DNA from 2 places in the Massilia sp. TWR1-2-2 genome. Region 1 is predicted to be linked to the other one. Evidence: predicted binding sites of a transcription regulator. Region 1 holds the regulator's gene; the other holds the start of a gene.
What was found. The regulator FliA, encoded in region 1, starts transcription of late flagellar genes. The targets are predictions, from matches to a motif close to CTAAAGTTTNNNNNNNNNNNGCCGNTA.

Region 1 (11,763 bases):
TACTGCTGGTGCCGGGGCCGCTGCGGGCGCTGCTGTCGCGCTTCCTGCGGCGCGCGCTGCCGCAGCTGAAGGTGCTGTCGCATAGCGAGATCCCGGAGACGAAGACGATCCGCGTGACCAGCCTGGTGGGTGCGCCGGGGTAATTTTCCAGCAGGGTCTGAGCCAAAAAAACCGCCCAGACCCGTGCTGCATGAACGGCGTTTCAAACCCCAAGTCAGCAGGCCATACATACAACGAATCACCAATAATCGTTCGCCAGCCGTCAACGATATAGGTATCATAAATTTACCAAACTGCATTACCTCGGCTGCGCCGCTTCACAAGGAATGTCCATGCACACTTCGCCCCGCCTGCTGGCCGCATGATGAGCGACGAGCTGGTGCCGCTGTCGACCAGCGCGCGCGGGCGCTACTCGGCCGCCTTCCTCGCGGCGATCGAGGCCGGCCTGGCCGTGCGGCCGGAACACCGCCCGCAGGATGTGGCAGCCTTGCGCGCGCGCCTGTTTGCACTCGAGCACGAGGACGACGCCACCGTCATGCGGCCGGCCGCCGGCGAAGCGACGGCGCCGACGCGTGCGGCGCCGGCGCCGTCGCGGCCATCGGGCCCGCGCGCGCCGGCCGCGGAGCTGTCCGGGCCGCCGCCGCCGGGGCACTGTTGCCGGCCGCCGGCGCCGCTGCCAGCGGCTGCCGCCGCGTGCGGGCCGTTCACCGCGCTTGCCGGTCTCGACGACATCGTCCGCCACCGCGACCCGCTGATCTCGGTGAACACCCTGGCCCAGAAGGAACGCATCGTCATCGGCAAGGACCTGATGCAGTTCCGCATCACATCGAGCGAAGCGGGCTACCTGTACGTGTTCTTCGTCGGCACCGGCAGCGAGGAGATGCAACTGCTGCTGCCGAACGCGATCGACCGCGACGACCGCATCGCCGCCGACGCCACGGTGAACTTGCCGCGCAAGAGCTGGCAGATTGGCGCCGCCGGCCCGCCGGGCGTCAATCACGTGCTCGTCATGGTCTCGCGCGCGCCGCGCGACTTCGCTGCCGCCGGGCTGAGCAGCGGGGAAACCATGCCGCGCTTCGATTCCGCGCAGGCACGCCGGGTTTGGGCGGCGTGCCGGCCGCCACGCCGGTGCTGGCCGGCACGCCGACCTGCGCGAGCGGGGCCGGATGCGATGCCGGCTACGGCGCCACGCTGATGCGCATCGAAGAGGTCGCGGCCAGATAGTTGTCGCGTTGTTTATGCTGTTCTTTCTTGGAGGTCATATGTCAGGCATTGCTGGAAAGTTGGGCGTGGCGTGCATCGCCTGCGCGCTGCTGATGATGGGTGCGCCGTCGGCGGCGCAGACGCATGACGTGCTGAAAAACGACGCGACAGCGCAGGCATTTCTCGACGCGCTGACGCCGGCGCGGCACGGCCGGCTAAAGTGGCGGCGAAACCGGCCAGCGGTTCCGTTTTAACATCGAAGGGCATGCCGATGCGCGCGGCACCGGCGAGCGCAACATGCAGCTGTCGCAGCAACGCGCGCAGGCGGTGCGCGAGCACCTGGTCGGCCAGCTGCGCGTCGCCCCGGCCCGGTTGGTCGCGCTCGGCAAGGGCGACACCGAGCAGCTCAACAAGGAACACCCGGCCGCCGCCGAAAACCGGCGCGTGCGGATCGTCACCCTGACCGAATGATCCGCGCCATGGTCGCCGCGCTCGGCCCCGGCGCGCGGGAATAGCGGCCCATTCACCCACCTTTTCGCCAGATGGTTTCCGTGCGGCATCGTCGATACTTGTAACTGTGAGAAGCTGCAGTCGCTCATGTGAGCAGCGCAGGTACCCAGGAGCTTCATCGATGAATGTCAAAAAATTTACCGCCGCCACCTCGCGTGAAGCCTTGCGCAAAGTGCGTGACGCCCTCGGTCCCGATGCCGTCATCCTGTCGAACCGCCCAGTCGATGGCGTCGTCGAAATTCTCGCGCTGGCCAACGACGACGTCGCGTCGATCTCGGCGCCGGCGCACGGCACCGAGATGGCCCAGCCTGAGCCCACGCTGCAACACAGCGCGCCGCCCGAGGGCTACGCCAACCGCCGCGCGCCGCAGCCGCAGCCCGACAGCGTCGACATGGCCCAGATGAGCTCGATGATGTCGGCCGCCATCGCCCACGCCAAAGACACCGCCGCCGCCGAAATGTCGGGCATGATGAGCGAAATTCGCGCCATGCGCGGCCTGATGGAAACCCAGCTTGCCGCCATCTCTTGGGGCACCACCCAGCAGCGCGAGCCGGAAAAAGCGGGCGTGCTGCGCGAAATGCTGGCGGCCGGCTTTTCCGCCACGCTGGCGCGCTACCTGATCGAGAAGATGCCGTCCGGCAAAGATGCGGCCGAGAGCATGCGCTGGATTAAGACGGTGCTGTGCCGTAACCTGACGAGCATGACGGACGAAGACGAAGTGCTCGAAAAGGGCGGTGTGTTCGCCCTGGTCGGCCCGACCGGCGTCGGCAAGACCACCAGCACGGCCAAGCTGGCGGCGCGCTGCGTGATGCGCCACGGCCCGGAAAAGCTGGCCTTGATCACCACCGACGCCTATCGTATCGGCGGCCACGAACAACTGCGCATCTACGGCAAGATCCTCGGCGTGATGGTGCACTCGGTGAAGGACGAAGCGGACCTGCGCATCGCCCTGAAAGAGCTGCGCAACAAGCACACGGTGCTGATCGACACGGTCGGCGTGTCGCAGCGCGACCAGATGGTCACCGAACAGGTCGCCATGCTCAGCGAGTCCGGCGCCGACGTCAAACGCCTGCTGTGCCTGAACGCGACGAGCACCAACGAAACGCTCAACGAAGTGGTGCGCGCCTATCACGGCAGCGGCCTGGCCGGCTGCATCATGACGAAGATGGATGAAGCGGCCTCGATCGGCAACGTGCTCGACGTCGTGATCCGCCAGAAGCTGCGCCTGTTTTACATCTCGAACGGCCAGCGCGTGCCGGAAGACCTGCACCTGGCCGACCGCGCCATGCTGGTCGACCGCGCCTTCCGCCTGACGCGCGAGAACGCCGCCACCCAGTACGCCGACAACGAACTGCCGCTGCTGATGGCCCAGGCCGGCAATGCCGCCAACGATCGCAGCCTGCGCGGGGTGTCGCTTGGCTAATTTCGATTTTGACCAGGCCGAAGGCTTGCGCCGGATGCTCGCCGGCCCCAAGCCGCGCATCGTCACCTTTCTTTCCGCCACCGCCCAGGATGACAAGGGCGCGATGCTGGTCAACCTCGGCGCATCGCTGGCGCGTGCCGGCAACGACGTGCTGATCGTCGATGCCTGCCTGCATGAGTACGGCGTCGCCCAGCGCCTCGGCGTCGACCGCGGCGTGTCCTTGCTGCAGGTGGCGCGCCAGGAATGTGGCCTCAACGAAGTGATCCACCAGGTGCCGCAAGGGTTCGGCGTGGCCAGCCTGAAACGCGGCCAGGGCGCCCAGCGTCCCGGCCCCGACGAGCTGCGCCGCCTGGCCAAGAGCTTCGACGTGCTGGTCAAGCAGACCGGCATCGTCATCGTCGACGGCGAATTTTCCGACGACGACAGCTTTCCGGTGCCGATCATGGACAGTTCGGAAATCGTCGTGCAGGTGTCGACGTCGGCCGCCTCGATCACCGCCGCCTACAGCCTGATCAAGCGGCTGTCGCAGCAGCTGGGGCGTCGCCCGTTCGGCATCCTGGTGACGGGCGCTTCCGAAATCGAGGCAAAGGTGGTATACGATAATATGTGTTCCGCGGCAAGTCGGTATCTCGCGGTCCAGCTCATCTCGATGGGTTCGGTTCCGGCCGACGAATATCTGCAACGCGCCGCGCGTCTCGGGCGCGCCGTCGTCGATGCGTTTCCGCTGGCGGGCGCCTCGGTTGCGTTTCGCCGCCTGGCAGGGCGTTTTGCCCTGTCTGGAATGCCTCAGCTCGGTCGGACAGGGGGAAACACCCGTTTTGGCTCTTGATAACAAAGTTTAACCATGTACACGGTCAAAGGGAAAGCGGACAAGAATCAGCTGCTGACGGATCATATGCCGCTGGTGAAGCGTCTCGCCCACCACATGAAGGCCAAGCTGCCGCCGAGCGTGGAAGTGGACGACCTGATCCAGGCCGGCATGATCGGCCTGTTAGATGCCATCGGCCGCTATGAAGAGACGCACGGCGCCCAGTTCGAGACCTACGCGGTGCTGCGTATCCGCGGCGCCATGCTCGACGAGCTGCGCAACAGCGACTGGTTGCCGCGCTCGATGCGGCAAAACATGCGCAAGATCGAAGCGGCGATGAGTTCGCTGCAGCAAAAGCTCGGCCATCCGCCGACCGAATCGGAAGTGGCCAAGCTGCTCAAGCTGTCGCTGTCGGAATACCAGGACATGCTCGGCGACGGCGGCGGCCATCAGCTGTTGTACTACGAAGATTTCCACGATAACGAAGGCAACGACAACTTCCTCGATCGCTATGCGGTCGACGATGCCGATCCATTGCGCAGCCTGCTCGACGGCGACTTCCGCCAGGCGGTGGTCGATGCGATCGACAACTTGCCGCCGCGCGAAAAGATGCTGATGGGCCTGTACTACGAGGAAGAAATGAACCTGAAGGAAATCGGCGCCGTCATGGGTGTGTCTGAATCGCGCGTGTCGCAGCTGCACACGCAGGCGGTGGCGCGGTTGCGTGCGGCATTACGGGAGCAGGCGTGGACTGGGCCAGCGTAATTGGCATAGCCCTCGCGCTGGCGGGGCTATTCATCGGGCACGGCCTCGACGGCGGCAAGCTCGCCTCGCTGGTGCAGCCGGCCGCGTTCGCCATCGTCGTCATCGGCACCTTTGGTGCGGTGCTGCTGCAGACCGAGGCGCCGACATTTACCCGCGGCATGCGCATGCTGCGCTGGGTGTTTCGTCCGCCGCCGAGCCAGCGCGGCAAGCTGGCGCGCGACATCGCGCTGTGGAGCCTGCACGCGCGGCGCGACGGTTTGCTGTCGCTCGAGCAGCACATGCTCGACTCGACCGACAAGTTCGTCCAGAAAGGCCTGCGCCTGATGATCGACGGCATCCATCCGGAAAAACTGCGCGGGCTGCTCGAGACGGAAGTGACGGCGTATGAATTCGGCCAGCGCCAGGCGGTCAAGATCTGGGAAGCTGCGGCCGGCTATTCGCCCACCATCGGCATCCTCGGCGCCGTGCTCGGCCTGATCCACGTGATGGAAAACCTGACCGACCCGTCCAAGCTGGGCGCCGGCATTGCCGTCGCGTTCGTGTCGACCGTGTACGGCGTCGGCCTGGCCAACCTGTTCTTTTATCCGGTGGCCAACAAGCTCAAAAGCATCGTCGCCGAAACGGTGACCCAGTACGAGATCCTCACCGACGTGTTTTACGACATCGCCAGCGGCGACCATTCGCGCGTCATCGACGAGCGCGTGGCCAGCCTGATGTCGCGCCCGTAGCCGAACGTCATGGCGCGCAAGAAATTCGACGAAGAAACCGAAAGCCACGAACGCTGGCTCATTTCGTACGCCGACTTCATCACCTTGCTGTTCGCGTTTTTCGTCGTCATGTACGCCATCTCGGTGGTCAACGAGGGCAAGTACCGGGTGTTTTCCGACGCGCTCGGCGACGCCTTCGGCGGCAAGCGGGTGGCGCCGAAAATGGTCGACGAAATCCAGCCGTCCATTTCGCTGCCGAACCTGGCCGGCCGACGGCGCGCCGAAGCGATGCGGCGCGAGCGAGAACGGCTGACCTTGCTGGCGCGCGACCTGACGTCGACCCTGGCGCCGTTGGTCAAGGAGGGCAAGGTGCGGGTGACGCAGAACAGCCGCGGCGTCAGCGTCGAAATCAATGCCAGCGTGCTGTTCGATTCGGGCGACGCGACGCTCAATGCCAGCTCGAAGGAAGCGCTGCTGGCGCTGGCGGTATTGCTGAAGAACGATCCGCATGCGCTGCAGGTCGAAGGCCACACCGACAACGCGCCGATCCGCAGCCCGCTGTTTCCGTCGAACTGGGAACTGTCGGCTTCGCGCGCAAGCAGCGTGGTGCGCCTGTTTGCCGAGGCCGGCGTGCCGGAAGCGCGCATGACCGTCATTGGCCACGGCGCCAACATTCCGGTGGCCGCCAATACCGATCCGGACGGCCGCGCCCGCAACCGGCGCGTGGCCGTGACGATCCTGTCGGCGTTGCCTGACACCACCACCGAAATCCCCACTCGTTAGTAAAGTGCTGGTGTCAGGTCTGACATTCGGACATTTGTCCGAATGTCAGACCTGACACCAGCGTTGCGGCGGCGCGATTGTAACCATGCGCAACTGGGCTTGGCAGCGCAAAGAGGCCGGCGCAAAATCCCGCCATATTCAGCGAAGGAGTAATAATGGGTCTGGCAACGAGGGTGGCAAACACGGTACTGCTGGGCGCGGCGTTGGTGTTGGCCGGCAGCGCGGCGGCGAAGGACGGGGTGAGGAACATGGTCCACGAAATGGTCAAGGTCGAATCGCGCGAAGGCAAGGTGCTGGTGCGCCTGACGATCGACAACCAGAGCGAGCACACCATCTACGTGCCGCGCTCGGTCGCCTCCGAGAAGGAATTGTTCGGCAACTACTTCGAGGTGCGCGACAGTTCCAACGGCGACCCGGTCAACTACATCGGCCCGATGGTCAAGCGCGGCCCGCTCGGCAAGGAAGACTTCCTGGCGGTCAAGCCGCACACGCGCCATCACAACCTGATCGACATCACCGATGCCTACGCCTTCTTGCCGGGCCGCCGCGCCTATCAGCTCAACTACAACGGCCACTACGTCGCCGACCTGAAAAAGCTCGACCAGACTACGCCTGTCGAGCCCGATTCCGTCATGTTCGCCCACGTCGGCAAGCAGTAATTACTCCAGCGCCGGCGTGTTCTCGCCGAAATACTCGTGCGAGTCGGCGTTGTTGACGGCCCTGGCCGGGTCGCCGATGGCCAGGCCGGCCGCGCCTTCCTGCCCATACACCCAGTCGTCGGTGCCGGCGACAACGTTAAAGTGGCTCATCTCGTGCACCAGGGTGCCGCCTTTCGAGTCGATGCCGGTCATCGGCGCGGTCCAGAATGCGCGGCACACATGAATCACATACGGCTTGGTCGGATACACGTAGGCGAAATACGGTTTGTTGCAGCTGCAATCGACCGTCACCGGCCTCGTGGCGAGCGCATCCTTGATGGCCGCGTAGTTGCCGCGCACCGTGGACAGGCGCGCCGGGTCGCTGGCGCCGAACCAGTTGGTGTAGCGCGGCCCGAGCAGCTTGCGCGCCATCAGGTAGCGCTCGCCGTCGTCGGCCATCGCGCGCCCGGCCGTCACCGCCGTCGTCAGCGCGCTCTGCTGCGAGGCGCTGCATTTGGCAAACGACAAACTGGCGCCGCTGCCGCGCGCCGCGTCGGGCGCCGGCGCCGGTTCGCCGGCGGCGCCGCGCGGCAAGCGGGCGTCGATGAACAACGTCAGTGGCTGTGACTTCAGTTCGCCGAATCGCTGCGCCACGGTGCCGCGGCCGTTGACATGCGGATCGAACAGGGTCAGCGACTCGGTGGCGTAGCGGATCGTGTAGTCGCCGGTCACGCTCATCTCGTACAGGCTCGACAGTTCGACGCGGGCGCTGCGCGACGCGCCGGGCGCGAGCACGTAATAATCGGCCGCGGTGGGGGCGGGGCGCTTGTAGCGCGCGCCGAGGTAGGGCACCTTGGCGCCGTCGCGCCGGATATCGAACAGCGGCTCTTCGATCTCGCCGCCGAACGGTGTATGCCACTTCAGCACCGCCTGCGGGCTCGCCGCGGTGTTGGTCAGCGTGACCGTGACGACGACGTCGTCGGACTTGCCGAGCGACGATTTTTCCGTGCTGATGCTGACCGCGATGCCGTTCGACGCCGCCTGCGCGCTGGCGCAAACGACCAGCGTGAATGCCGCGATGGATGCCCTGAAGATGGATTTCATGCTGGTCTCCGTAGGTGTGACAAACTCATCAGTTGATGATTACGGATCGCTGCGGAGAAGTAAAATTTATCTGGAGCGGACGCGTGAAAACGCAACGGTGTTGCAGCAGGGTGGGGTCGGTTGGGGGCTGACCCGGTGTCGGGGTCGGACCCCGGTGTGGATGGTGCGGGCTTTACACCCGGGTCTGACCCCGACGGCGGGTCAGACCCGGTCAGCCGACGACGAAGCGGCGCGACGGTCCGCCGGCGCCGGCCTGGCCGCTGGGGCCGTAGACGCCGGCGTCGCTGCCGCCGGCCGGCGTGCGCATCGCGTTGATCACCATCTGGGTGTTGGTCATCTGCTTGTTGACGAGCATGCCGTTGACGCGGTTCAGTTCTTTCGCTTCGCGCGCCAGGTCGAGCAAGGCGATCCATGCGGCGCGGGCAGCGGCATCGCTGCTGTTCGCCAGCCAGACTTCCATGCCGGCTTCGCTGGCGGCAACGCCGGCGGCCCCGAGCGCCTCGTGGCGGGCGGTCGAAAGCCGCGCGGCTTGCTGCACCAACTCGGCTTTTTGCGGGGTGATCTGGTCGAGCCCGTCAGTGTCCGCCTTGACCAGGAACTGTTGTTCCTGTTTCATCAACTCGATCAGCGAAGCGATCAGGTGTTGTTCGTCGGACAGGGTGGTCGTCGGGCTGTGCATGGTGTTTTATCGTTTGCGGGAATGCAGCAGGTCGCGCACTGTTTCCAGCAAGCCGTCCGCCACTTTTTCTGAATTGACCTGGAACTGGCCGTCGGCAATTGCCAGCTTGATGCGTTCGACTTTCTTGGTGTCGAACACGGCGCTGGCGCCGGCCGCGGCAGCCAGGGCCTGGCCCTGCGAAGACAGGCGCACGTTGTCGCTCGGCGCCGCACTGGTGCCGGCGGCACGTTCGGCGCCTTTGGATCCGGCTGCCGGCGTAGTCGCCGCCGGCAGTCCAGGGCTTGTCTTTAATGTATCGTTAATTTTCACAGCATCTTCCTTCTCTGACCAGAGCATCAAACTCCGGGATATGCGTAAGTAACGGCGATGCCGTCCCAAACTTTAGTGCATATCAATGGATTTTCCGAAACGAACGTTCAAAAAACCACCTCGACCAGGCCTCCCGCTTGCGCCACGCCACTGAGGATGGCGCCGGCCGCGGTGCGTACCTGCACCACTTGGCCTTCGCCGGCATTGCCGATCGCGCGCGCCTCGGTCGACACCTTGAAACCGGCGCCGCTCGATACCACGCGCACCTGCTGGCCGCTCTGCACCGCCGGTTTGCTGCGCAGCGCATCGAGCCGCAGCGGCGCGCCCGACGGCAGCGACATCGTCGTGCTGCGCCCGATCGCCTGCGCCATGTCGGTCACCACGCCGGCCGGCAGCGCCGCCAGGTCGCCGCTGATGACGACCAGTTGCGACTGCGTGATCGGCTGGCCCTGCGCCAGCGGCACGGCGGCGGCGACGTAGTCGCCCCGCACGGCCACCTTGGCTTGAATATACACCGTCCACGCAGTCGGGGCCGCGCAGCGCACGCCGACCGTTGTTTTGCCCCACGCCCGCGCGCCGGGCTGCTGGAAGGCCTGCGGCGCCGGGCACGCGGCCAGGCTCATGCGCGGATCGACGGCGCCGACCTCGACCTGCACCTGGCCGGGCATGCCGGCGCTTTGCGCCTGCAGGAACTGCTCGGCGACGGCGCGCAGCGCCGCCAGGTCCTGGCGCGGGCCGGCCGCCTGCTGCCCGAAGGCCAGCGAGGAAGCGAGGAGGAGAGCGGTAAAGAAGGTCGATTTCATGGAGGGACTGCCTGTTCGAGTGATGCCATGGTAGATCGCATGATTCCCAGGTGAAACATCGAATAGCCGCGCTTTGCCCATCTTCCTCCTTCGATTGAGTCCTTGTGCGCCGCCGTATGATCGATCCTGTCATAACAAGATCATTGCCGCCAGCCTGGCGCTTTGACCCACCTGGAGCTGACATGATTGGCAAACTCGACGACTACCTGCGTTTCAACGAAGCCGCGCTGAGCCTGCGCTCGCAGCGCCAGCAAGTGCTCGCATCGAACATCGCGAACGCCGACACGCCTAAGTACAAGGCACGCGACATCGACTTTGCCAGCGCGCTGCAGGGCGTGATGGCGCGCACCGCGGCGCCGGCGGGCGTGATGGCGGCGATGTCGGCGAGCCACATCGGCGGCGCCGGCAAGACCGGCGACATGCTGCCCGACGGCACGGCGCTGAAATACCGCGGCGTGGTGCAGGGCGCCGTCGACGGCAACACGGTCGACATGGATGTCGAGCGCAACCAGTTCGCCGACAACGCGGTGCGCTACGAAGCGGGCATCACCATGATCAACCACCAAATCCGCAGCATGATGGCGGCGATCCAGGGAGGCCAGTAATCATGTCGCTATTTAATATCTTTAACGTGTCCGGTTCGGCCATGAGCGCCCAGGCGCAGCGGCTCAACACCGTCGCCTCGAACCTGGCCAATGCCGACAGCGCCACCAGCGCCAGCGGCCAGGCCTACCGCGCCAAGCAGGTCGTGTTCGAGGCGGTCCCGCTCGAAGCCGGCGGCACCGCGGTGAAGGTGGCGCAGGTGGTCGACGATCCGAGCCCGCTCAAGCAGGTGTACGACCCGAAACACCCGATGGCCGACGACAAGGGCTACGTGGCGATGCCGAACGTGAACGTGGTCGACGAGATGGTCAACATGCTGTCGGCGTCGCGCTCGTACCAGACCAACGTCGAAACGATGAATGCGGCCAAGACGTTGCTGCTCAAGACGTTGACTCTCGGTCAATAACCCACACTAGGCTTTTATGGCAACCGTCACTGCACCTCCCCCGTTTGTCTCGCAAGACCTGCTCAACGCGGTCAACCCGAAGAAGGCCACCGCCGCCGAAGGCAGCGTCGAAGCCGACACCAACAAGTTCCTGACCTTGCTCGTCACCCAGCTGAAGAACCAGGACCCGATGAATCCGCTCGACAACGCGCAGCTGACCAGCCAGCTGGCGCAGCTGTCGACCGTGACCGGCGTCAATAAATTGAACACGACGCTCGAGTCGCTCAAGTCGAGCTACCAGGCGTCCGAATCGCTGCAGGCGGCCAATATGATCGGCCACGGCGTGCTGGTCGAAGGCGACTATGTCCGACTGCAAACCGGCAAGGGCATCATGGGTGTCGACGTCGGCAGCGACGCCGACAGCGTCAAGCTGATCATCACCGACCCGAGCACCGGCAAGGATGTGCAGACGATCGACCTCGGCGCCCAGAAAGCGGGCACCGTCCCGCTGGCGTGGGACGGCGTGGTCGATGCGACCAGGGTCGGCGCCGACGGCTTGCCGGTGACCTTGAAGGACGGCAAATACCTGATCCGTGTCGTCGCCACCCGCGGCGAAGACATCCTCAAAGATGCGAAGGCGCTGTCGTTCGACAGCGTCGCCAGCGTTACCACCAGCGCCAAGGATGGCGTCCAACTGAACCTGCCCACCAGGGGCGTCGTGTCGATGGCCGATATCAGGCAGATCCTGTAAGCCCGGCCGTTTAAAATAACTTTTACCAGGAGAACACCATGTCTTTCCAACAGGGACTTAGCGGCTTGAACGGCGCGGCAAAATCGCTCGACGTCATCGGCAACAACATCGCCAACGCCAGCACCGTCGGCTTCAAGGGCTCGCAGGCGCAGTTCGCCGACGTCTACGCCAATTCGCTCAACGGCGCCGGCGGCAACCAGGCCGGCATCGGCACCAAGGTGTCGCAGATCGCCCAGCAATTTACCCAAGGTAACGTCGAGTCATCGGCCAACCCGCTCGACATCGCCATCAA
Region 2 (11,763 bases), on a different contig from region 1:
CACTTCGAGCGCATAGGTACCGGGGGCGGCGGCAGTGGTGGAGGTAACGGAGGCGATCGTGGTGTCGATCAGGGAGCTTTTGGTGCCCTGGAACTTGCTGACCTCAGACAGCGCGCGCACCGAGCTCTGGAACTGCGACAGGGCGCCTTTGAGCGTGCCGAAGCCGGTCAGCTTCATCTGGTAGCTGGTCTCCTGCTTGATCATGCGGGCGAGCGGCTGGCGCTCGACGGACATCAGCTTCGTGACGATGCCCTCGATGTCCATGGATGAACCGATGCCAGAAAGAGATCCCGCCACTGTTGCCCCCTGCTTCAAAAGTTAAATATACGTTGTTAACGGCCCAAGCCAACTGGACTTTAGAGGGACGATCACCTGTCTATTCTGGAACTACACAGCTGGCGCCACTCAGGCGCTTTGCTTGACGAGCAGGCTTTGCAGGCGGTCGAGCGCCTTCGCAATTTCCAGTGCTTCCTCGGTCGGCATCTGGCGGATCACTTCCTGGGTGCTCTTGTCGACCACCTTGACGATGGTGCGGTCGCTGTCGTCGTCGACCGAGAACTCGAGGTCCTGCGAGCGTTCCTTCAGCGCGTGGTTGATGCTCTTGAGTGCGTGCGAGACTTCGTCTTCCGTTGCCGTCGCCGCTGGTTGCTTGGCGGCCATTACAGTTTGGGTCGGCGCCGCGTCGTTGCGCGCGGCGATGGCCGCGCTCTTGTCGGCGGGCGGCGTTGGTGGCGCCGCTGCGCTCGTTTGTGGACGGATTTCCATGCTAATTCCTTAAACGGAAAAAACCCGGCCGGGAGAACCGGACCGGGTTTCGTGTTGCGGTGAAGACTTGTTGATTAACCGCGCAGCAGGGCCAGCACGCCGTTTGGCAGCGAGTTAGCCTGTGCCAGCATGGCGGTACCAGCTTGTTGCAGGATCTGGCCGCGCGTCAGCGAAGCGGTTTCCTTGGCGAAGTCGGTATCTTGAATCCGGCTACGCGAAGCCGACAAGTTTTCCGACGACGTTTGCAGGCTCGATACGACCGAAGCGAAACGGTTCTGGTAAGCACCCAGCGAAGCGCGGGAAGTGCCGACCGTGGCCAGCGCGCCGTCGATGGCCGAGATGGCCTTGGCAGCGTTGGCGGAGGTCAGTACATCCATGCTCGACAGGCTCGACACCGACGATGTCGTCGTTGCTGCGACTACGCCGCCGGCTGCTGCCAGGCCAGCTTTGGCCAGGTTCGCGCCGCCGTAGACGATGCCGCTTGCGCTGCTGCTGCTCAGGGTGACGGTACCGTGGTTCGCTTTTGCGACGCCGACGGCGACGCCGGTGCCCGTACCGGCCGTGGTGCTGACAGCAGCGCCGCCGTAGGCGATGTTAGCCTGGCTGGCGAAGCCGCCCGAAGGGGTACCGACAGCGACGGCGGAGCCGGCGGCGTTGGACGATTCGATCTTGACTGCCGATGCGGTGCCGTCGAGCTTGGTGATTTTGAGGTCACCGCCAGCGACGGTGCCGCTGACGCTGTGGGTAGCCGAGTTGGCGGTGGCGAACGAATCGACGCCTGCCTGCACCGTTGCAGCGGTGATGCCGGTGCCGACGGCGGTCGATGCGAGCAGCGATTGGCCATCGACGCTGATCGAGAACTTATCGGTCGCGGTAGTGGAGCTCAGTGCAGTGTAGGCGCCGAACGCTACTTCGGTCGTCTCGGTGCCGCCCTTGGTGCCGACAGCGGCGGTAGCCAGGCCAGTCTGGGCCAGGAACGCGGTCTTGTCGGTCGCGACGGCGGCGGTGCTTGCTGCAGTGCCGTTCAGGCCGATGCTGATGTCGCGGCCATCGGAAGCGGTCAGGGTCAGCGCGCCGGTGGTGGCGTTGGCCGACGCGGTCACGCCGGTCTGGGTAGCGATCTTGTTGATGGCCGCCGCAACGTTGGCGCCCTGGCCGGCTGCGGTTGCGCCGCCGCTGACTGCGCCGACGTTGACGCCGTTGATGCTGAACGTATCGGCGGCGATGGCACCGGTGGTGGCGCCGAAGGTCGTCGCCGAGCTGCCGGACACCTTGTTCACGTCAGCCGATGCGGTCACGCCGCTGTCGGCCGAGATCTTGTTGATCGCTGCTGCGATCGAGGAGGCGCTCGAGGCGCTTTGGCCTGGTGCTGCACCCATCGCCGACGCGCCGACCTGGAAGCCGTTCAGGGTCATGTCGCCGGCTGACAGAGCGCCGGTGGTTGCGCCGCTGCTGATCTTGGCATCGAAGCTGGTGCCCACGCCGCCCAGTTGGGAAGTACGTGCGCTGGAAATCGACTCGATCGTGATGCGGTCGTTGCTGGTGTTGTTGGCGCCGATCTGGAAGTCCTGCGACGAGAACGAACCGTCGAGCAGTTTGACGCCGTTGAACGACGAGTTCTGTGCGACGCGGTCGATTTCAGCTGCCAGCGACTGGACTTCGCCGTTCAGTGCTGCGCGGTCCGATGCCGAGTTGGTGCCGTTCGAAGCCTGCACAGCCAGCTCACGCATACGCTGCAAGTTGGTACCGATCTGAGCCAGGTCGCCCTCGGCCGTTTGAGCCAGCGAGATACCGTCGTTGGCGTTACGAGCTGCCTGGTCGGAACCGTTGATCTGCGACGTCATACGCTCCGAAATTGCCAGACCGGCGGCGTCGTCTTTTGCGCTGTTGATACGCAGACCGGACGACAGACGCTGCAGCGAAGTCGTGAGAGCGGTTTGCGACGAATTCAGGTTACGTTGCGAATTCAGCGAAGCGATGTTGGTGTTAATAAATGCAGCCATTTTAATTCTCCAAACTGGGTAATTCCGGGGTGGGCTACGTGCCGCGTCTTACTTTGGTCTGCCTCGCTGTTCCGAGACAATCAAACCGCAGTTGAATCTGGTAACGTCGCTCCCCTCAAAAAGTTGATAGGAGAAAACAATAATAAATCTGTGGTTTCACTCTCAGCTTTGGCAAATCCGGTGCGCTTAAACGACAGCGAAAAGGTGAACTTTAGGGCGAAATTAATTTTATTTTGTGTCGCCGGGGCCGACGTTTTGTTATCGTTTTACTCACGAATTTGACAGTCTCGGCAGCGCGTGGCGGCGTCTGTTATTTCGCCGACAACGGAACCGCGGTCAGCGCGAGGCGTGATACCGAGGCAACAGAGGTGACGTGAAGTTCAGGGAGGGAATCGGGATGCGGGCCCTGCGTCCGCTCGAACGCAGGCTTGTACTGAGGATATTACTCGGCGACGATGACGCGGTTCTTGCCGCTCTTCTTGGCCTGGTACATCGCCTTGTCGGCGCGCGCCACCAGCGCCGGCTGCGCCTCGTTCGGGTAGCGCAGCGCCACGCCAGCCGAAAACGTGATCAGCAGCTTCTCGTTCTCGTGCAGGAAGAAATGCTTGGTCAGCTCGCGCTGCAGACGCGTCATCGTCTGCGCCGCCGCCTCGACCGTGGTCTCCGGCAGCAGGATCAGGAATTCCTCGCCGCCGAAGCGGGCAATCACATCCATCGAGCGCAGCGTTTCCTTGACGATCTTGACCAGGTGCTTGAGGGCGCCGTCGCCAGCCAGGTGGCCGTAAGTATCGTTGAGGCGCTTGAAGTCGTCGAGGTCGAGGATGGCCAGGCACAGCGGCGTGCCGCGGCGGTCCGAGCGCGCCGTTTCGCGCTCGAACACGTCGTCGAGCCCGCGCCGGTTCAGGCTGCCGGTGAGCTGGTCTTCGCGCACCAGCTCGCTCATGTGGCGCAGCTCCGCCTCCAGCGACACGATGCGCTGCTCGGCTTCCAGCACTTCCTGGCGCGCGGCGATCATGCGGTCGCGCGACTTGAGCGCCTCGGTCTGCACCAGCCGCGTTTCGCGCAGCACGTCGCCGAGCACCACGTTCAGGTCGTCGATGTTGTCGGCCTTGCTGATCTTTTCGGAGAAGCCGCCAATCTTTTCGTGGAAGTCGCCAGTGCTGGCCGCGACCGAGCCGAGCCGGTCGATGAACGTCATCATCATGTTCTTGACGGTCGACTTGACGTCCGACAGGCTGTGCTTGAGCCGGCTTTGCTTGTAGATCACGTCTTTCAGGCTGCGCGTGGCGTCTTCCAGTGCGCGCTGGTCCATCGGCCCGGAAATGAGCTCCTGCACGGCGTCGATCTGGCCGCGCAGCCAGCTGTCGTCATCGAGCAGTTCGCTGACGTTTTCCAGCAGCAGCTTGAACAGGCGCAGCAGCAATTCCTGCTGTTCGGCGACGTCGCCGCTCTTGATCTCGATCTGGTAGCACAGCTGCTTCAGGCGCACGGCGATTTCGCCCAGGGCTTCGTCGGTGTGCGCCAGCTTGGCGGCGGCGCCGAGCGATTCCGCCTCGGTCACCAGCGCCGGCATGCCGGTCAGCAGCGAGGCGACGGCGACCGTCAAGGTGCGGCTGAGCAGGTCGCGCAGCTGCTTCGACTCGGCCGCTTCGGACAGCGGCGCCAGCTCAATCGTACTGGCCTTGCGAAAATGCTTTTCCACCAGCTGCGACAGGCCGCGCGCGTAGCCGTCCCAGTCGCGCGCCTTGACGGCGCGATTGAAGCGGCGACCGAACTCGGCCAGCTCGCCCGGCGTGTCGGTCAGCTTGCTGGCGAAGTTGCCGAGCACCGTCTCGGCACCGCTGTCGGCAGGCGCGGGCGGCGCCACCGGCTCGGCGACGATGCCGGCGATCTCGTCATAGATGGCGCGATAGGCGTCCGGCGTCGGCGCGATGCGGCGCGTGGCCAGGCGACGAAATGCTTCGCGTGCGATGTCGGCGGGATTCTGACCGGGAGCGGCCGGCGGTTTTGCGGGAGGGAGCGACATGGCGAAAGCGGGAACGGCTCGGGTTGGTATCTGATGGCGTAATGATAAGCGCTTTTGCCGACAGGCGAACGTTTAATTAGAAGGCAGAAAACCCATCTTCCCTGACGGCATTAAAACCGACTTATTCGATCAGCTGGTTCTTGATCGCATAATGGGTCAGTTCGGCGCTGTTTTTCAACTTCATTTTCACCAAGAGGCGGGCGCGGTATTCGCTGATGGTCTTCACCGACAGCGACAGTTCCTGGGCGATCGCGCTGACCGTCTTGCCGGAGGCGATCATCGTCAGGGTCTGGTATTCGCGGTCCGACAGCGCCTCATGCGGCGCGCTGTCGTGGCCGTCGCCGAGCTGGCTGGCCAGCTCCTGCGCCAGCGCCGCGCTGACATACTTCTGGCCGGCGGCGACCTGGCGGATCGCCACCACCAGTTCCTGCGGCGCGCTCTGCTTGGTCAGGTAGCCGGCCGCGCCCGCCTTGAGCGAACGGATCGCGTACTGGTCTTCGCGGTGCATCGACAGCATCAGCACGGCCATCTCGGGATGCTCTTTCTTGACCTGCTTGAGCACCTCGATGCCGCTGCGGTCGGGCATCGAGATATCGAGCAGCATCACGTGGCACTTAGCCTTGCGAAATAACTTGATGGCGTCGAGCCCGTTTTCGGCTTCGCCGGCGACGACGATGTCGCGCTGCTCGGCGAGGATCTGCTTCAGGCCCTCGCGCACGATGGCGTGGTCGTCGGCGATGAAAACGCGGATGGTGGCTTTTTCGGTCATTGGGGCGATTCGGTTCCTGGCGAGGCCAGCTTGATCTTGATGGCCACAATGGTGCCACCTCCGCGCGTGCGCGACAAGGCCATTGTGCCGCCCAGCGCCAGGGCGCGCTCGCTCATGCCACGCAGGCCGAACGAGCCGGGCTTGATGCGGTCGGCCGCCTGGACACCGCCACCGTTGTCGCTGATTCTCAGGCAGATGTGATGGCGCAGGCGCGTCAGCGACACCGTCACCCGCGTCGCATGGGCATGCTTGGCAATATTGGTCAGCGCTTCCTGGAAAATGCGAAACAGCGCGCTGGCATGGTCGGCGGCCAGGTCGATGTCCTTCTCGTTCGATGTGAAGCTGCACGGCACGCCGATGTGCTTCTCGAATTCGTTGACTTGCCATTCGAGCGCGGCGACGATGCCGAAGTCGAGCATCGACGGGCGCAGGTCGAGCGAAATGCGGTGCACCGCCTCGATCGTGCGGTCGACCAGCGAATCGACGTAGACGGCCTTGTCGGCCAGCTGCGGCTGGTCGGTCGGCAGGCGCTTCGACAACATCGCCAGCGCCATCTTGATGGCGGTCAGGTTGCCGCCGAGGTCATCGTGGATTTCGCGCGCGATGCGGGTGCGCTCCTGTTCCTTGACTTCCTCGATGTGGGCGGTCAGCTCGGCCAGCCGGGCGCGCGAATTGGTCACTTCCAGCTGCGCGGCCTTGCTGGCGGTAATGTTCGTCATGATCCCTTCCCACTGCACGCCGCCGTCCCGCAACGGCCGCGGGCTCGAGCGCAGGTTGATCCACTTGACGTCCTTCCAGGCGTCGACCCAGATACGGCCTTCCCAGTTCCAGCTAGACATGCCGGCCGCCGAGGCGTGCATCGAGTCGCTGTAGCCCTTGCGGTCTTCCGGCAGGATCAGGCCGAGGAAAAGCTGCGGCTTTTTCTGCAGCGCCGCCGCGCCCAGGCCCAGCAGCGCGGCGCAGCCTTCGCTGAGGTAAGGGAAGCTGACGGTGCCGCCGGCGTCCAGCACGAACTGATAGACCAGCCCCGGCGTATTGCTGACGATGGCATTGAAGCGTGCCTGGTAGCGGGCCAGCTCTTCGATCAGGTCGGATTCGCGGGCGGACAGCGCGGGCGTGGTGGTCATGGGCAGATGCACAGGTTCAACGGCGGCGCGCGCGCCAGATGGCAATGAAGCGGCGCAGCATGCGCGCCGGACGGCTGGCGTGGCGGGCGCCGAAGCCGGCCTTCCGGCGCAGGCGAGCGAGGGCGGCACGGGCGGCGCCGCGCATCATCGCCGACAGCATGCTGACGCGGCGGAACGCGTCCGTCGCTTTCAGGCGGCCGATCCAGTAATCCTTGAGTGTCATGAATTTCTCGTGCCAGCGCGCAAACCACGGCAACGACAGCAGGGTCGGCTTGGTGAGCACATACAGCCGCGCCACGAGCGCCGCGCCGCCGACCTTGGCCACGATGATGACGCTGATGCCCGAGATCGGATGGCCGCTGGCAATGGCGAACAGGGCCAGCAGTTTAACCGGCAGCAACAAGATTGCCGGCAGCACGAAGGCCGCCAGCGCGGCGTACGGCGGCAGCGCGATGATGTGGCGTTCGAGCGCCTTCCATGGCGGCCAGGCAACCACCAGCCGCACCAGGCGCAGGCCGAGATCCCACAGCCAGTCCTCGAGCAGCAGCAACAGCGCCGCCAGGTACACCAGGGGCGACAGCAGCCGGTTGCGCAATGTGCGGGAACTTTTCATTGCGGCCATCATACGTCAAAAGTTCAGGCGCGGACACGCGGACAGGACGGCTGCGTGCCGTTACAATAGGCTGATGAATAAAGCATTTGTCAAAGAGTCCGACAACGATGACGACGAGGAAGCGCTGGCCCTGGCGCAGGCCATTCCCGCCGGCGCCAAGAACTACATCACGCCGGCCGGCTACCAGCGCATCAAGGACGAGCTGCTGCAGCTGATCGACGTCGACCGGCCCGAGGTGGTACGCATCGTGCACTGGGCCGCCTCGAACGGCGACCGCTCGGAAAACGGCGACTATATATATGGCAAGCGGCGGCTGCGCCAGATCGACGGGCGCATCCGCTTCCTGACCAAGCGCATGGACTCGGCCGCGGTGGTCGACCCTAGCGTCCATTTCGGCAACGATCAGGTCTTTTTCGGCGCCACCGTCGGCTACCGCAACGCTGCCGGCGAAGAGCACAGCGTCACCATTGTCGGAATCGACGAACTGGATCCGCTCAAAGGCAAGATCAGCTGGGTCTCCCCGGTGGCGCGGGCCATGACGAAGGCGCGCGAGGGCGACGTCGTCACCTTGCAGACGCCGCTCGGGCCGGAAGAACTCGAACTGCTCAGCGTGGAATATCCGGCGCCTTCGCCGGATTGAACGTTTGGCCGCAGAACCGATTTCCCTTGCTAGCGCGTACGACGTTATTTTTAGACGTGGATCGTAGATCAGCTGACGTACCGCCATAGCCGAAATCTGCGCGGTCTGGATGTGCAGGGTTGACCAAAGCGTTGTACTCTTCCGGCACGATAACGGAGGGAATCAGCATGAGCGCATTGGTGTTGGAGATGAGCCATGCATCTCCAAACCTGACAGACTTCGATCCGGCCGGCTGCGCACGCCAGGACGGTAGTAACGCATCCGACGACACCTGTTGTCGTCGACTCCAGATTTCGTCCGGAACCGTGCACTTGACCAGGAAGGAGTTGCGAATCGCCACGACGCCAGCCAAATGCGCAAGCGTCTCAAGTATTGCCAAAGAGATAGAGGTCGACGTGTAAGTGACCGCTTTGGCTGGCTTGTTCCATCGCCCACCGTGGGTTTTTGCTCCACTCCCTGTCATGTCTTCAGCGTCAAGTTTACGCGTCTGCCGGGAGATTCTCCACCAGTGTGTTTCGGGCGTAGTCACGAAACGATTCCAAACTCGATCCGGCCAGCTCGGAAGTGGGCATCGTGAACAAATCAGCATTGTCCGGGTGCGAAGCACCCACCCCGTCATTTAACGCAATGGAATCTTTTATTGCTGATCGCAGCGCCCATCGCGACCACAAGGTTGTCATAGGATTCTCCAAAAATAGATCGATCTCAGCGCGAATGGTAGACATGCGTCGGATTATTTAATTCTGAGCGAAGACGAGCGCCCGTCGTATTCCGATGCACCCTCGTCTTTCGCACAGATGTTTTGCTGGGCACGCGCTCGGGTTTCGTGATAATTCTATCTATCTGAAATAACCCTTCGGAGACCAGCATGCGATTCATGATTTTGTTAATGGCCGACAAGGACACCGAAGCCGGCGTGATGCCGAGCGAACAGCTCCTGGCCGACATGGGGAACTTCAATGAGCAGCTGATCAAGGCTGGCGTGATGGAGGCGGGCGAGGGACTGCAGCCAAGCTCGAAAGGGGCGCGCGTGCACTTTTCCGGCGCCAACGTCAGCGTTGCCGACGGACCTTTTGAACGGACCGGCGGCATGCTGGCCGGCTTCTGGATCTGGAAAGTGAAGTCGAAGGAAGAGGCGATCGAGTGGGTCAAGAAGGTGCCGATGCCGATGATCAGCGGTGAGGCGACGATTGAAATTCGCCAGATCGTTGAGATGGAAGATCTTGGCGCCGAATTCACGCCTGAACTGCGCGCCCAGGAAGAGCACCAGCGCGCCGAGCTCGCCAAGCAAAAGGGCTAGGCAAGCCGCCGATCCCCGGTTGCTACAGTCGGACGAAAAAATATACCGTCATCCGCGCGCAGCTGGGACCGATACTGAGCTCGCTTAGAGGCGATCGCTCGGCGCGCGCGCCAGCCAATCATTGCTGATCGAATGCGCCAAGATAATCGAGCTTGCCGACGTTGACGCCCTGGTTGCGCAGGATGTCGTAGGCCGTCACGACGTGAAAGTAAAAATTTGGCGGCGCAAACGTCAGTAGGTAGCTGGCGCCGGTAAAGGTTGGCCCGGACGCGGTCCAGTTCAGCTTGATTTCACGCTCTTCGCCTGCGCCGAGTTGCGCCGGATCGGCGCTCTCGATGTAGGCGATGGTCGCGGCGATGCGATCCTGCAGCTGGGCGAAAGTGGTTTCGTCATCGGCGAATGTGGGCGATGCTTGAACCAGGACTACAGACACACTTCCACGTAGCTCACAGCGGGCTCGAGGCCGGCACGGATCTTCGTGATGTGCTTGCCATCTTCTTCCATCACGATCGCCGCTTTTGCATCGACGCTCCGGGCGGTCAGGTAATGGCCGGCCGGCCAGTACTTGTGCGGACCGACTTCAATGGTGGGATACTTTTGCTTCGCTTGGGCCAGCGTGTCGCCGACCGCAACGCCGAGTTCGTTCGGCGTGCCGGCATCGGCATCGGCGCGTGTGATCACGCCTTTTTCGACCATGAAACGCGCGCCCGGCAGTTGACCGAAGCGCACGGAACTGCAAGCAGGATCGCGCACGCCGAGCGGTGTACTTTTTTCTTCGAGTTTCTGTTCGATGGCGCTTAACGTGTCTCCAAACATGACCGGACCATAGCCGGCTTTGGACAAGACTGGCTTGGCGATTCGTGCGGGTGACGCGCTGGCTGCGCTGTCCGCCGCAGGCGCAGTCGCCGATGGCGCAACTTGCGCGGCAGGCTCGGGTTTGGCGCAAGCGGTGGCCGAGAGCACCAACACCATCAACATCGTTGAATTTCGCATCTGCGGCCTTAACCGTTAAAAGTCGTACGGTAACATGGGCGTTCGAGCCGCGTTCGCCGCCGCCCGGAAACGGCGGCGCTGTCATTTGACTACTCATCTGAAGGCCACATGCCGTTTTCAATCGTGCATGATTGCAACTAGCTCATCTGTTATTATAGTGGCACGTGCCGGCTTAGCTCAGTTGGAAGAGTGGATGAAGTGTAATCATCAGGTCGCCTGGTTCGAATCCGGCAGTTGGCACCAATAATTCGTAGTAGAAAAAGACCTGGCTGCGCCCTTCAAACGGCGAGCCAGGTTTTTTTTCGCCTGTCGTTGCGAGGCGTTTCGCGCCCCTCTGTTTCGAGACAAAAGCGAAGTGCCGAACATACCGTTTCGACTGCGTCATGTATATCTGTTGGCTTACATTTCACCGCGGCTCGCTGCGGTCTCCAGCTAGCAAAATTTACGAAGGCAAATAATGAAGAAAACTATCGTGTTCACGGCAGTTGCTGCCGCAGCCGTTGTCAGCGGCGCCGTCTACGCGCAGGGCGCGCAAAAAGCGCCAAAGGCGGAACCGCACATGCAGAAAGTCCTCGATGCACTGGCTTCGCTCGGCGGCAAGCCGATCGAAACGCTCACTCCCGCCGAGGCACGCAAGCAGCCGACGCCGGCCGACGCCGTCAAAAAGGTGCTGGCAGAAACGGGCAAGAGCGCCGCGCCGGAAGCCGGGGTCACCGTCAAGGACATGATGATCGCCGGTCCGCTGGGCGAGTTCCCGATCCACATCTACACACCGGAGGGCAAAGGCCCATTCCCGGTGATGGTGTATTACCACGGTGGCGGCTTCGTCATCGCCGACACCAAGACGTATGATGCGTCGCCGCGCGCGCTGGCAAAAATGGCCGGCGCCATCATGGTCGCGGTCGACTACCATCAGGCGCCGGAACACAAGTTCCCGGCAGCGCCGAATGATGCCTACGCCGCCTACGTGTGGACCCTGGCGCACGCCAAGGAGTTTAACGGCGACCCGGCGCGCGTGGCGGTCGGCGGCGAAAGCGCGGGCGGCAACCTTGCGACCGTCGTCTCGATGATGGCGCGCGACAAGAAGATTCAGATGCCCGTGCATCAACTGCTGGTCTATCCGGTCGTCAGCGACGACATGACCACGCCGTCATACCAGCGTAACGCCGCCGCCAAGCCGTTGAACAAGCCGATGATGGCGTGGTTCTTCAAGTACTATGGCGCCGATGTGACCAATCCATACGCCGTGCCGATGAAAGCAGCATCGCTGAAAGGGCTGCCGCCGGCGACGATCATCGCCGCCGAGATCGATCCGCTGCTATCCGAAGGCAAGGCGTATGGCGACCGCCTGAAAAAGGACGGCGTCAACGTGACATACAAGGAATATACCGGCGTCGCGCACGAATTCTTCGGCATGGGCGCGGTAGTGCCAAAGGCGAACGAAGCGGAGCAATTTGCGGCCGACCAGCTGAAGAAGGCTTTCGCCGCGAAACAGTAAGCGTTGGAGTGCGGCGCCTGCCACGACGT

Region 2: a site for FliA is predicted at 2,957-2,983, ahead of ACP7DD_RS19655 (flagellin). Genes of this name have one in related genera too.

What each region holds. Positions count from the first base shown of each region.
Region 1 is NZ_JAFCWM010000016.1:28,370-40,132, reverse strand. It holds gene flhA (flagellar biosynthesis protein FlhA) at 1-143, shown strand, start outside; gene ACP7DD_RS16480 (DUF4384 domain-containing protein) at 365-1,195, shown strand; gene ACP7DD_RS16475 (hypothetical protein) at 1,233-1,457, shown strand; gene ACP7DD_RS16470 (OmpA family protein) at 1,501-1,674, shown strand; gene flhF (flagellar biosynthesis protein FlhF) at 1,835-3,136, shown strand; gene ACP7DD_RS16460 (MinD/ParA family ATP-binding protein) at 3,129-3,965, shown strand; gene ACP7DD_RS16455 (RNA polymerase sigma factor FliA) at 3,981-4,709, shown strand; gene ACP7DD_RS16450 (flagellar motor protein) at 4,691-5,437, shown strand; gene motD (flagellar motor protein MotD) at 5,447-6,199, shown strand; gene ACP7DD_RS16440 (hypothetical protein) at 6,355-6,858, shown strand; gene ACP7DD_RS16435 (M35 family metallo-endopeptidase) at 6,859-7,941, opposite strand; gene ACP7DD_RS16430 (flagella synthesis protein FlgN) at 8,153-8,620, opposite strand; gene flgM (flagellar biosynthesis anti-sigma factor FlgM) at 8,627-8,929, opposite strand; gene flgA (flagellar basal body P-ring formation chaperone FlgA) at 9,037-9,732, opposite strand; gene flgB (flagellar basal body rod protein FlgB) at 9,915-10,337, shown strand; gene flgC (flagellar basal body rod protein FlgC) at 10,340-10,741, shown strand; gene ACP7DD_RS16405 (flagellar hook assembly protein FlgD) at 10,758-11,471, shown strand; gene ACP7DD_RS16400 (flagellar hook protein FlgE) at 11,510-11,763, shown strand, end outside.
Region 2 is NZ_JAFCWM010000023.1:10,497-22,259, forward strand. It holds gene fliD (flagellar filament capping protein FliD) at 1-264, opposite strand, end outside; gene ACP7DD_RS19650 (flagellar protein FlaG) at 406-765, opposite strand; gene ACP7DD_RS19655 (flagellin) at 840-2,768, opposite strand; gene ACP7DD_RS19660 (GGDEF domain-containing protein) at 3,211-4,794, opposite strand; gene ACP7DD_RS19665 (response regulator) at 4,916-5,563, opposite strand; gene ACP7DD_RS19670 (histidine kinase) at 5,560-6,690, opposite strand; gene ACP7DD_RS19675 (hypothetical protein) at 6,707-7,303, opposite strand; gene greB (transcription elongation factor GreB) at 7,377-7,943, shown strand; gene ACP7DD_RS19685 (RES family NAD+ phosphorylase) at 7,909-8,472, opposite strand; gene ACP7DD_RS19690 (YciI family protein) at 8,812-9,243, shown strand; gene ACP7DD_RS19695 (DUF1993 family protein) at 9,362-9,676, opposite strand; gene ACP7DD_RS19700 (hypothetical protein) at 9,667-10,086, opposite strand; gene ACP7DD_RS19705 (hypothetical protein) at 10,094-10,255, shown strand; tRNA gene ACP7DD_RS19710 (tRNA-Thr) at 10,403-10,479, shown strand; gene ACP7DD_RS19715 (alpha/beta hydrolase) at 10,694-11,734, shown strand.